DNA from 3 places in the Yaniella soli genome. Region 3 is predicted to be linked to each of the others. Evidence: predicted binding sites of a transcription regulator. Region 3 holds the regulator's gene; each other region holds the start of a gene.
The links. Region 3 encodes HspR, which represses chaperone genes until heat shock. Its sites were predicted from a motif close to AAGTTGAGTCNNNNNGACTCAACTT; they were not measured.
Positions count from the first base shown of each region.

Region 1: a site for HspR is predicted at 1,774-1,798, ahead of ACYVJT_RS05345 (ATP-dependent Clp protease ATP-binding subunit). Genes of this name have one in related genera too.
Region 2: a site for HspR is predicted at 1,845-1,869, ahead of ACYVJT_RS01470 (ATP-dependent Clp protease ATP-binding subunit). Genes of this name have one in related genera too.

Region 1 covers NZ_BAAGSP010000007.1:42,255-45,533, reverse strand. Annotated here, with positions in the region: gene ACYVJT_RS05345 (ATP-dependent Clp protease ATP-binding subunit) at 1-1,732, opposite strand, end outside; gene ACYVJT_RS05340 (3'-5' exonuclease) at 1,905-2,636, opposite strand; gene ACYVJT_RS05335 (UvrD-helicase domain-containing protein) at 2,753-3,279, shown strand, end outside.
Region 2 covers NZ_BAAGSP010000002.1:81,955-85,233, forward strand. Annotated here, with positions in the region: gene ACYVJT_RS01470 (ATP-dependent Clp protease ATP-binding subunit) at 1-1,741, opposite strand, end outside; gene ACYVJT_RS01475 (hypothetical protein) at 1,955-2,173, opposite strand; gene lysS (lysine--tRNA ligase) at 2,183-3,279, opposite strand, start outside.
Region 3 covers NZ_BAAGSP010000003.1:131,422-134,700, forward strand. Annotated here, with positions in the region: gene ACYVJT_RS02610 (glycerate kinase family protein) at 1-143, opposite strand, end outside; gene ACYVJT_RS02615 (GntP family permease) at 140-1,522, opposite strand; gene ACYVJT_RS02620 (heat shock protein transcriptional repressor HspR) at 1,621-2,157, opposite strand; gene ACYVJT_RS02625 (DnaJ C-terminal domain-containing protein) at 2,157-3,104, opposite strand; gene ACYVJT_RS02630 (nucleotide exchange factor GrpE) at 3,120-3,279, opposite strand, start outside.

The DNA.
Region 1 (3,279 bases), on a different contig from region 3:
ACAGAAAGCTGCCGACCGGGCGGGATGGATCAGCCATCCCGGTGCGTGACCGACGAATCGACTTCGCTATGGCAGAGACCGGATCGTCTTGGCCAACCACCCGCTCGTGGAGTTCGTCCTCGAGACGAGCCAAACGCGATTTCTCGGCTTCGGTCATGCGCGCAGCTGGAATGCCGGTGGCGCGCGAAACCATCTCTGCGATGGCATCCTCGTCCACGACAGACGATCCCGTCGCAGGCTGGGCAGCGGCTGCAGCCAATTGTTCGCTGATCTGGTGAACCTGGTCCCGAAGTTCGGTGGCACGTTCGTAGTTCTCGGCGTTGACCGCAGCATTCTTCTCCGATTCCAGATCGGCAAGCTTTGAGCGCAATGCTTCGGTATCCACTTCGGGCCCGTCATTGAGCGGTCCACGTTTCAGCGACAATCGGGCACCGGCCTGATCGATCAAGTCGATGGCCTTATCCGGTAAAAACCGATCGGTAATGTAGCGGTTGGATAGCTCGACGGCAGCTCGAAGTGCCGCGTCGGTGTAGGTCACGTGGTGGTGGTCCGCATAGCGATCTGCCAGTCCATTCATGATTTGTACGGCATCCTCGATCGAAGGCTCGCCAACGGTGACCGGCTGGAACCGGCGTTCTAGCGCTGAGTCCTTTTCGATGGTGCGGTATTCCTTGAGGGTGGTAGCACCGACCATGTGCAGATCGCCGCGGGCGAGGCGTGGTTTGAGAATATTGCCGGCGTCCATGCCACCAGATTCTCCTGAACCGCCAGCACCGACCACGGTGTGCAGCTCATCGATAAAGACGATGGTGTTACCGTCTTCGGTAATCTCGTCCATTGCATCGGTGAGACGTTCTTCGAAGTCACCGCGGTACCGAGTGCCAGCGATCATCCCGGCAAGATCCAAGGTGATGACGCGACGGCCCTTGAGCTGGGCTGGTACTTCGTCATCAATGATGGCTTGGGCCAAGCCCTCCGCAATAGAGGTTTTGCCGACACCTGCTTCACCGATCAGTACCGGGTTGTTCTTGGTGCGACGAGCCAGCACCTCAATGGTCTGCTCGATCTCATCTCCACGCCCGATGACGGGATCCAGCCGTCCGGCTTGGGCTTCGGCGGTGAGGTCCAAGCCGAATTTTTCCAGCATAGATTCCTCACCGTCGCCTTGACCCTCGTTGTGGGTACCGGGCTGTCCGGTAGGTCCCTGCTGTTGTGCTCCGGCTTGAAGTGACTGCGGGGTCACGCCGGCCTGTGCCAACAGTGCACCGGCGGGGGAATCGTGGTTCAACACGAAAGCAAAAAATACGTGCTCTGGGTCAATGTAGGTTGATCCGAATGCGCGTGCTACTTGGTAGCCGTCAAGCAGAGCCTTTTGAGCCGAGGCGTTGAGCGATGCCGTGGCGTCGCCTTTCTCCTCTAGGGCTGCTGGTAGGCGTTCGTCCACGGCGGTGATGATGGTTTTCGGATCAGCACCGGCCTGGCGTACCCCAGCAGCTGCGGGGTCTTCGGCGAGCATGACGCGCAGGATGTGGAGCGCGTCGACATCAGCCTGGCCACGTTCTACAGCGAATTTCGCGGCTGCTTGAATGATGTCGTGGGTCCGCTTGCTGAGCAGACGGTTAATATCTACGGGACGTCCCTGACGTCCGGCTCGCTGACCCTGAAGGTAGCGAGCAAAGAATTCGTCGAAGGAGTCGCCGTTGGAACCGGCGGAACCAAAGAATGCGGGCATTATGTGTCCTCCTAGTGGTTTGTGCAGAGGGTTCTGCACAGAAGTTGAGTGTTCTTAACTCAAGTAACGCATCGTTGATCGACATTATTCCGAGAAATGTTCGATTGGTCAAGAAACTTGAGTGAACCTAGCTCAACTAACGGGGAGGGTGCCCAAATATTCCGGAGAGCCTCTAAGAGCGTTTCTCCACGGGCCACTCGCGAGATACCGTGGCTTCCGGGTTTTTCCGACGCAAGTACTGCTCGAAGCTTGCGGACTGGTCCGACTTCCAACGAATCTGGTGATCGAACAGTTCTTCGAGTGACACATCAAATTTGCCCGGGAATTTCGCCACCATGGCTTGGCATACTTGGACCGCGGCAATCGAATCGGCTTGCGATGTGTGAGCGTTGTCGAGGAGTACGCCGTAGTGTTGGCATGCCGCTTCGAGTGTGCGCTTGCCCTTACGATACGTGTCTGCGTATTTGTCTAGAACATAGGGATCCACGACCCCAACGACGGGAAACTCGTTGGCATCTCGCCGTGCTAACTCGGCTGTGAGCAGGGTGAAGTCATAGACTCCGTTGTAAGCGATAATTGGCACGCGGTGATGCATGAAATCTGACAGTGTGGCCACGATTTCATTGAGGCCCTGGGCGGCATCCATGCCGTGTTCGCGTGCGTACTCAGTGGAAATACCATGTACTGCGGCTGCCTCGGGCGGGATGTCCACTTCGGGATTGAGTAACCATTCGGCACTGGTACGCATATGCCCGTCAGGATCCATGAGGACGATGGAGGCAGTCACGATACGTGCCTCGTGCGGGTTGCGTCCGGTGGTTTCTAAATCGAACCCCACCATTGAGCCGGTATGCCAGGGGTCATTCGGTCCAGGAATTGTCAACACAGATTCTGCTTTGATCATGGTTCTAAAATACCTTGTCGTGCATTCTGTATGCGAGCACTACGTCACTTGTGGATCATGACTGAGCTTGTGGAGAGTTTGGGCGGTTATATGACAAAAGTGGTTCAATGGAGAGCATGGTTTCAACTCCGCAATTGCTTCGGCCCAAGAACCTCTTTCGTACTGCACCTCAACTTGATGTCCGTCAACAAGATGTTGTCGATCAGGCGCCGGGACACGGGCCGATGCTGGTGCTTGGGGGCCCGGGCAGCGGAAAAACCACGGCGGCGGTCGAGTACGCGGTTGCCAAAATCAAGGCGGGAGTACCCACGAGCCAGGTCCTGTTGCTCACGAACACGCGTACGGCAGCTTCGCAACTGCGCAATCAGCTCACGGCACGCCTGAATTTTGAGGCTATTGACTCTCGGTCGGAAACCCCCGTGCGTTCGTTCGCGTCCTACGCGTTTGATCTGATCACGCGTATTCGTGAAGACCACGTCGCCACGCCAAGGCTGCTGGCCGGTGCCGAGCAAGATCGGGTGATTGCCGAACTTATCGAAGGGTATATGACCGACCCCGAGTTGGCACTCGAATGGCCTGAAAGTCTTGCCCAAGCTGTCGGGCTGCGGGGACTGCGTCATGAATTGCGTGAGCTGATTGACCG
Region 2 (3,279 bases), on a different contig from region 3:
GGGCTTCTTCATCCCCGAACAGGAACTCGGACAGCGTCTTGGCCAGCTCGGTTTTACCAACACCGGTCGGACCGGCAAAGATGAACGAGCCGGTTGGACGGTGTGGATCCTTCAGCCCGGCACGGGTACGACGAATCGCACGTGACAGCGACTTGACTGCTTCGTCTTGGCCAATGACCCGACGATGCAGTTCGTCTTCCATATTGCGCAAACGCTCGGCTTCGCTTTCGGAGAGACGGAAGACTGGAATACCGGTGGACTTCGATAGCACTTCGGCAATCATGTCTTCGCCGACTTCGGCGATACCGTGAGCGGCTTCGTCACGCCATTCGCGTTCTTTGGTGTTGCGCTCATCTTGGAGTGACTGTTCTTTGTCACGTAGTGAGGCCGCACCTTCGAAGTCTTGGCCGTCAATGGCGGCTTCCTTCTCTTTGCGTACTTCCTCGATGCGCGCATCGTATTCCTTGATCTCTGGAGGGGTCGACATCCGCTGAATACGCAGACGTGCACCGGCCTCATCGATCAAGTCGACTGCCTTATCCGGCAGGAAGCGATCTGAGATGTAGCGATCTGCCATGGTGGCAGCTGCCTGGAGTGCTTCATCCGTGATGGACACACGGTGGTGCGTTTCGTACCGGTCGCGCAGACCACGCAGAATGGCAACGGAGTCTTCAACTGATGGTTCGTCAACCTGGATGGGCTGAAAACGACGTTCCAGGGCCGCATCTTTTTCAATGTGTTTGCGGTATTCATCCAGTGTCGTGGCACCGATGGTCTGCAGTTCGCCGCGTGCCAACATCGGCTTGAGAATCGAAGCGGCATCGATGGCGCCTTCTGCGGCACCGGCACCTACGAGTGTATGAATCTCGTCGATGAACAGGATGATGTCGCCACGAGTGCGAATTTCTTTGAGAACCTTCTTCAGGCGCTCTTCGAAATCACCGCGGTAACGAGAACCGGCAACCAGCGAACCCAGATCGAGGGTGTATAGCTGCTTGTCTTTCAAAGTCTCTGGTACATCGTCACGCACAATGGCCTGTGCCAGACCTTCGACAACGGCCGTCTTACCAACACCGGGTTCACCGATGAGCACCGGGTTGTTCTTGGTACGACGCGAGAGCACCTGCATGACGCGTTCCATCTCGTCGCTGCGCCCAATGACTGGGTCAAGCCGAGATTCGCGGGATGCTGCAGTGAGGTTCGTACCGAACTGGTCGAGCACAACTGAACCGGCCTGCTGGCCTTGGCTGCCACCTGAAGCAGAAACTCCTGCGGTTTCTTTACCTTCACCTTCGCCGGAGCCCTGGTAACCGGACAACAACTGAATGACTGTCTGGCGGACGCGGTTGAGGTCGGCGCCCAGCTGCACGAGTACCTGTGCGGCCACGCCTTCACCTTCACGGATGAGTCCGAGCAGGATGTGTTCGGTGCCGATGTAGTTGTGGCCAAGTTGCAGTGCTTCACGCAGTGAGAGTTCTAAAACTTTTTTGGCACGCGGGGTGAATGGGATGTGACCGGATGGCGCTTGCTGGCCCTGACCGATAATTTCTCGCACCTGCTCGCGTACCGCGCCTAACGAAACGTCAAGGGATTGCAGGGCTTTGGCGGCCACGCCATCGCCTTCGTGGATCAACCCGAGCAGGATGTGCTCGGTGCCGATGTACGAGTGGTTCAGCATGCGCGCTTCTTCCTGCGCAAGCACTACTACTCGTCTGGCCCGATCGGTGAATCTTTCAAACATAGGCACACTCCTTGCTGACTATTGAGTCTGATCGTACTGAGTTATAAATCGTATTGAGACTACTGTTCACTGCTGGGCGAAGGAAATGCACCATTTTTACCGAAAGCTGAGTCTGATCGGCTCAAGGTAAAATTTGCACAACTCTAGTCCTTTCACACAAAGGTAATTGTTAGGAGTAGAGATAACCAGCTTTGAGTCAGCGTTATTCCCGGACTAAAACTTTTCTACTGTTGCGTTGGCTTCGTCTTCCACACCCTGTTGTTTTGCGGCACGACGCTGGGCCCACAGTTGCGCTTCACGCTCTTCGGCATCCCGCTTGGCATCACGTTCACCGGAATCCCCGCGAAACAGCGAGCGCATAACCAACCAGAAGATAAAGAACAGCCCAATGGATGGGGCAAGGACTTCAAAATAATCCCAGAACACTTCCATAGTGCCTCCTTACTCGTCGCCTTCTGGTTTCAGCAGCGGGAACAAAATGGTTTCACGAATCCCGGTGCCGGTCAACAACATGACCAACCGATCAACACCCATACCGAGTCCGCCGGTTGGGGGTGCACCATATTCTAGAGCCCGAAGGAAGTCGTGATCCAGTTGCATAGCTTCTTCATCGCCAGCAGCTGCAGCATCGGATTGAGCAGTCAGGCGTTCGCGCTGGATAACGGGGTCAATAAGTTCGGAAAATGCGGTGCCGATCTCATAACCGTTAATAATCAGGTCCCAGGCTTCCACCATGCGCGGGTCGTCGCGGTGTGGGCGAGCAAGTGGCTGGGCCGCTTGCGGGTAGTGATAAATAAATGTTGGCTGGACGATATGTGGTTCCACGAGTTCGTCGAAGAGTTCCATCGCCAACTGCTGAACGGATAGCTGCTCGTCAACCTCAACGTTGTTCGCCTCGGCGATGGCCCGCAGTTCTTCTGCCGAGGTGTCGGGTGTAATATCCTGGCCGACGGTTTCGGAGATGGCGGGGTAAAATTCTTTCCATTCCCACTCGCTATCGAGTACCACGGTCTGGCCTTCTGGCGTGATCAACTCGTGACCGACACCGGCAGCGTTGGCAGCCGACAGAATGATTTCGCGAATGCGCTCGGCCATGCCATACATATCGGAGTATGCTTCGTAGGCTTCCAGCATGGTGAACTCCGGTGAGTGTGTGGAATCCACCCCCTCATTTCGGAAAACCCGTCCGATTTCAAAGATCTTGTCGATGCCACCGACCACGGCGCGCTTCAGGAAGAGCTCGGTGGCAATACGCAGCGTCATCGTCTGGTCAAATGCATTGAGATGTGTTTCAAATGGTCGAGCCTGTGCCCCACCGTGAATCAGCTGCAAAATCGGCGTTTCGACTTCGATGTAGCCCTGATCTTCGAGCGCACGACGGACGGCACGGACCACACCCGAGCGAGTATGCACCATTGCAGCGGCTTCTTGGCGCACGATCAGATCGGCATAGCGCTGCCGCACGCGGGTCTCATCGGCCAGGTCAGCGTGCAGTACGGGCAGTGGACGCAGCGCTTTGGATGCCATGGTCCAGGTAT
Region 3 (3,279 bases):
TCTGCCATCGGGATCGCACAAATTTCGGCATCGGGTGCAGCACGCCGCAGTCCCTTGCTCAAAGCCTCAGCCACTTGCACGGAATTCAGCGACCCCTTGAAAGAGTCCGGCACCAAGACGATATTCAAATCACGTGCGGTCATACAAAGAGCCCCAGAACCCAGATGCAAATGATGGAGGTCACGCCCATGACACCCGTCGTCACTGTGTGGGTGCGATACCCCTCTTGTACGGTGAGGTTACCGAAGCGCGTCACCACCCAGAAATAGGAGTCGTTCGCGTGAGAAACCGTCATGGCACCAGCGGCGATCGCCATGACCGCCAGGGCTACTTCGATGTCGCTTTCCAATCCCAGCGTGCTCAGCAACGGTGCCACGATACCGGCCGTGGTTACCAGGGCGACGGTCGACGAACCCTGTGCGGTTTTGAGAATCGCCGAGACGATGAACGGGAAGAATAGACCGATCGAGGCGAAACCAGGCGCAATCTCGGTGATGTAGTCAATGAGCGGAGTTGCAGCAATGACCGTGCCCAGGGCACTCCCCGCACCCGTGATGAACAAGATCGGGCCGGTCACACGCAGCGTATCTTCTGTGACGTCGAGCAGTTCGGACATGCGACGCTGTAGACCCAATAAGATCAGTGCCATGAGCAGGCCCAGCGTCAACGCGATGACCGGGATGCCGAAGAATTCGAAGAGTTCAGCGCTAAAGCCCTGCCAGCCGGCCATCGTGACGACCGAGCCGATCGCCATTGCTAGAATCGGCACCAGGATCGGCAAAAACGACAACAACTTGCCCGGTAACCGACCGTAGGAGGCCCGTAAGGCTTCGTATTCGGCTTCCACATCGTCGGAGGTCATCTCTTGGTCTTCCGGGGTGGTGACCCGTTTACCCAACCACGACGACATGAAATACGCGACGATCAGCGCCGGAATAGACACCAGCAGCCCCATCCCGATGACCAAAATGAGGTTGTCTTCCAACCCCAATGTGGTGGCTGCTGCAATCGGTCCGGGGGTTGGTGGAACAAAGACGTGTGAAATGTACAGTCCCGACGCCAGCGCTACGGTCATCGATGCCGACGCCGTCGCCGTTCGGCGCACCAGTGCACGACGAATAGGGTTTAACACGACGAACCCTGAGTCACAGAACACCGCAATCGAGACAACGAAACCCATCAGCTGGGTGGCCAGGACCGGGAAGCGTTTGCCAACGGTGTTGACCAACGCATCGGCCATTTGAAAGCCGCCACCGGTCTTTTCCAAAATGAGCCCGATGAGCGCGCCCAAGATGATGACGATACCGATGGACGTAAAGATGCCGGAAAAGCCGTCTCCGATGACGGTGGCGATGCCGGGTGTTTCCTCGCCCTGGTCGGTGAGCGGAATACCTCCGATAAGTCCCAGTGCCAACGCAATGGACAAAATTGCCAAGAACGGGTGGACCCGCCACTTTGAAATCATCAAAATCATCACCACGATGGCGATGAAAAAGGTTATGAGTAATCCAAGACCGCCCACGGCATGCCTCCGAATCGCTGAGAACGTATACGACGTCCATCATAAGCACGATCGCCGCCAGTGAACAGTACGTCTGCAGCAGGGGCCTGTGTGTCTCGTTATCGGGGCAGGGCGAACCTCGGTTGATTCAGCGCGTAGCGCGGTTTTGACTGCTCGAGTGCGAACATGACGGCTTCTTCGACACGTCGGCGGTCGAATCGTTGACGGCGTCGCTGTTCGCGATGCAGCCCGTGCGCTTCGAAATCGTCAGACGGGTCGGATGCGCTGGGTCCGTGAATGTTTGTGGTGACGCCCGTGGATCCGGCAGTAAAGGTTCTCGAGAATGAGACGTGAGAGCGCATCACCGCAATCTGGTCGACGAGCTCACCCACCGTATCGCGGAGTTGGTCGACTTCGACTTCCAATTCCACGATACGACGGATGCCCTCGAGCGATACACCGTCCCGCGACAATCCCTGAACCCGACGCAGTAGTCGAACGTCTTCGGCTGAATACCGGCGTTGGCCTCCGGCTTGCCGCGTCGGCACCACCAGCCCCATGCGGTCATATTGCCGCAGGGTTTGGGGGTGCATATCGGCGAGCTGGGCCGCCACCGAAATGACGTAGATGGGATCGTGTTGGTGACGGTGGACCATTACAACCTAGCTTTCTGTGCCAGTTCGGCCCGTGGATCGAAGTCTTCGGTTGCCGCCTGATATGCCTCGACCGCAGCTTTCGCCTCATCGGTAAGCTCTTCGGGCACCTCAATGACAAGTTCCACGAGCAGGTCACCGGCACGCTTCGAAGCTTTCACACCTCGGCCGCGCAACCGTAAAACACGGCCTGACGATGACCCGGCGGGAACACCGATCTTCACGGAGCTCTCTAGTGTTGGTACTTCGATCGTAGTACCGAGTACCGCCTCGTCGAAAGATATTGGCACCGCAACGCGAATATTGTCACCGTCGCGTTCGAACAGCGGATGTTTGGTGACCGAGACTTTAACCATGAGGTCGCCTCGTCCACCGGTGCCCTGTTGGCCTTTGCCTTTCGCGCGCACGGTTTGGCCGTCTTTCACACCTGCCGGGATACGCACCTCGTTGACCGCACCATAGCTTGTACTGACGTGCGTGGTCGTGCCACGAATCGAGTCAGCAAAACTGATGGTGACGGCCCCCTTGATGTTCGCACCTTTGGTCGGCGGCTGTTGGAAACCACCACCGAAGCCTTGGCCCCCACCGAAGCCTCCGAACATATCGCCGAACCCGCCTTGTCGACCACCACCGGCCTGGCCGAAGAGACCCGAAAAGATATCTTCGAAACCGCCTTGCTGTCGACCCGGGCCGGCACCAGTGAATCGCGCCCCGGACCCCATGGCACGCAACTGATCGTATTCTTGTCGCTGCTCAGGGTCGGACAGGACAGTATTAGCTTCTGTAATCTCTTTGAAACGTTGTTCGGCAGCTTCGTCGTTCGGGTTTGCGTCGGGGTGATACGTACGAGCGAGTTTTCGGTATGCCTTTTTGATCTCTTCGGCACTGGCATCCTTGCTGACGCCTAACGTGGCGTAGAAATCTTTTTCTAGCCAATCTTGTGAGGCCATGGAACCTCCTCTCTCTTACTCGTCACCGGCAGAAACCATCACCTGTGCAGCGCGCAAGACCCGGTCGTTGTACAGGTAGCCATTACGGAACACTTGCACAATGTGCTCTTCGGCAATCTCGGTCGATGGCTGACGCAGCATAGCTTCGTGGTGGGTCGGATCAAATGGTTCGCCA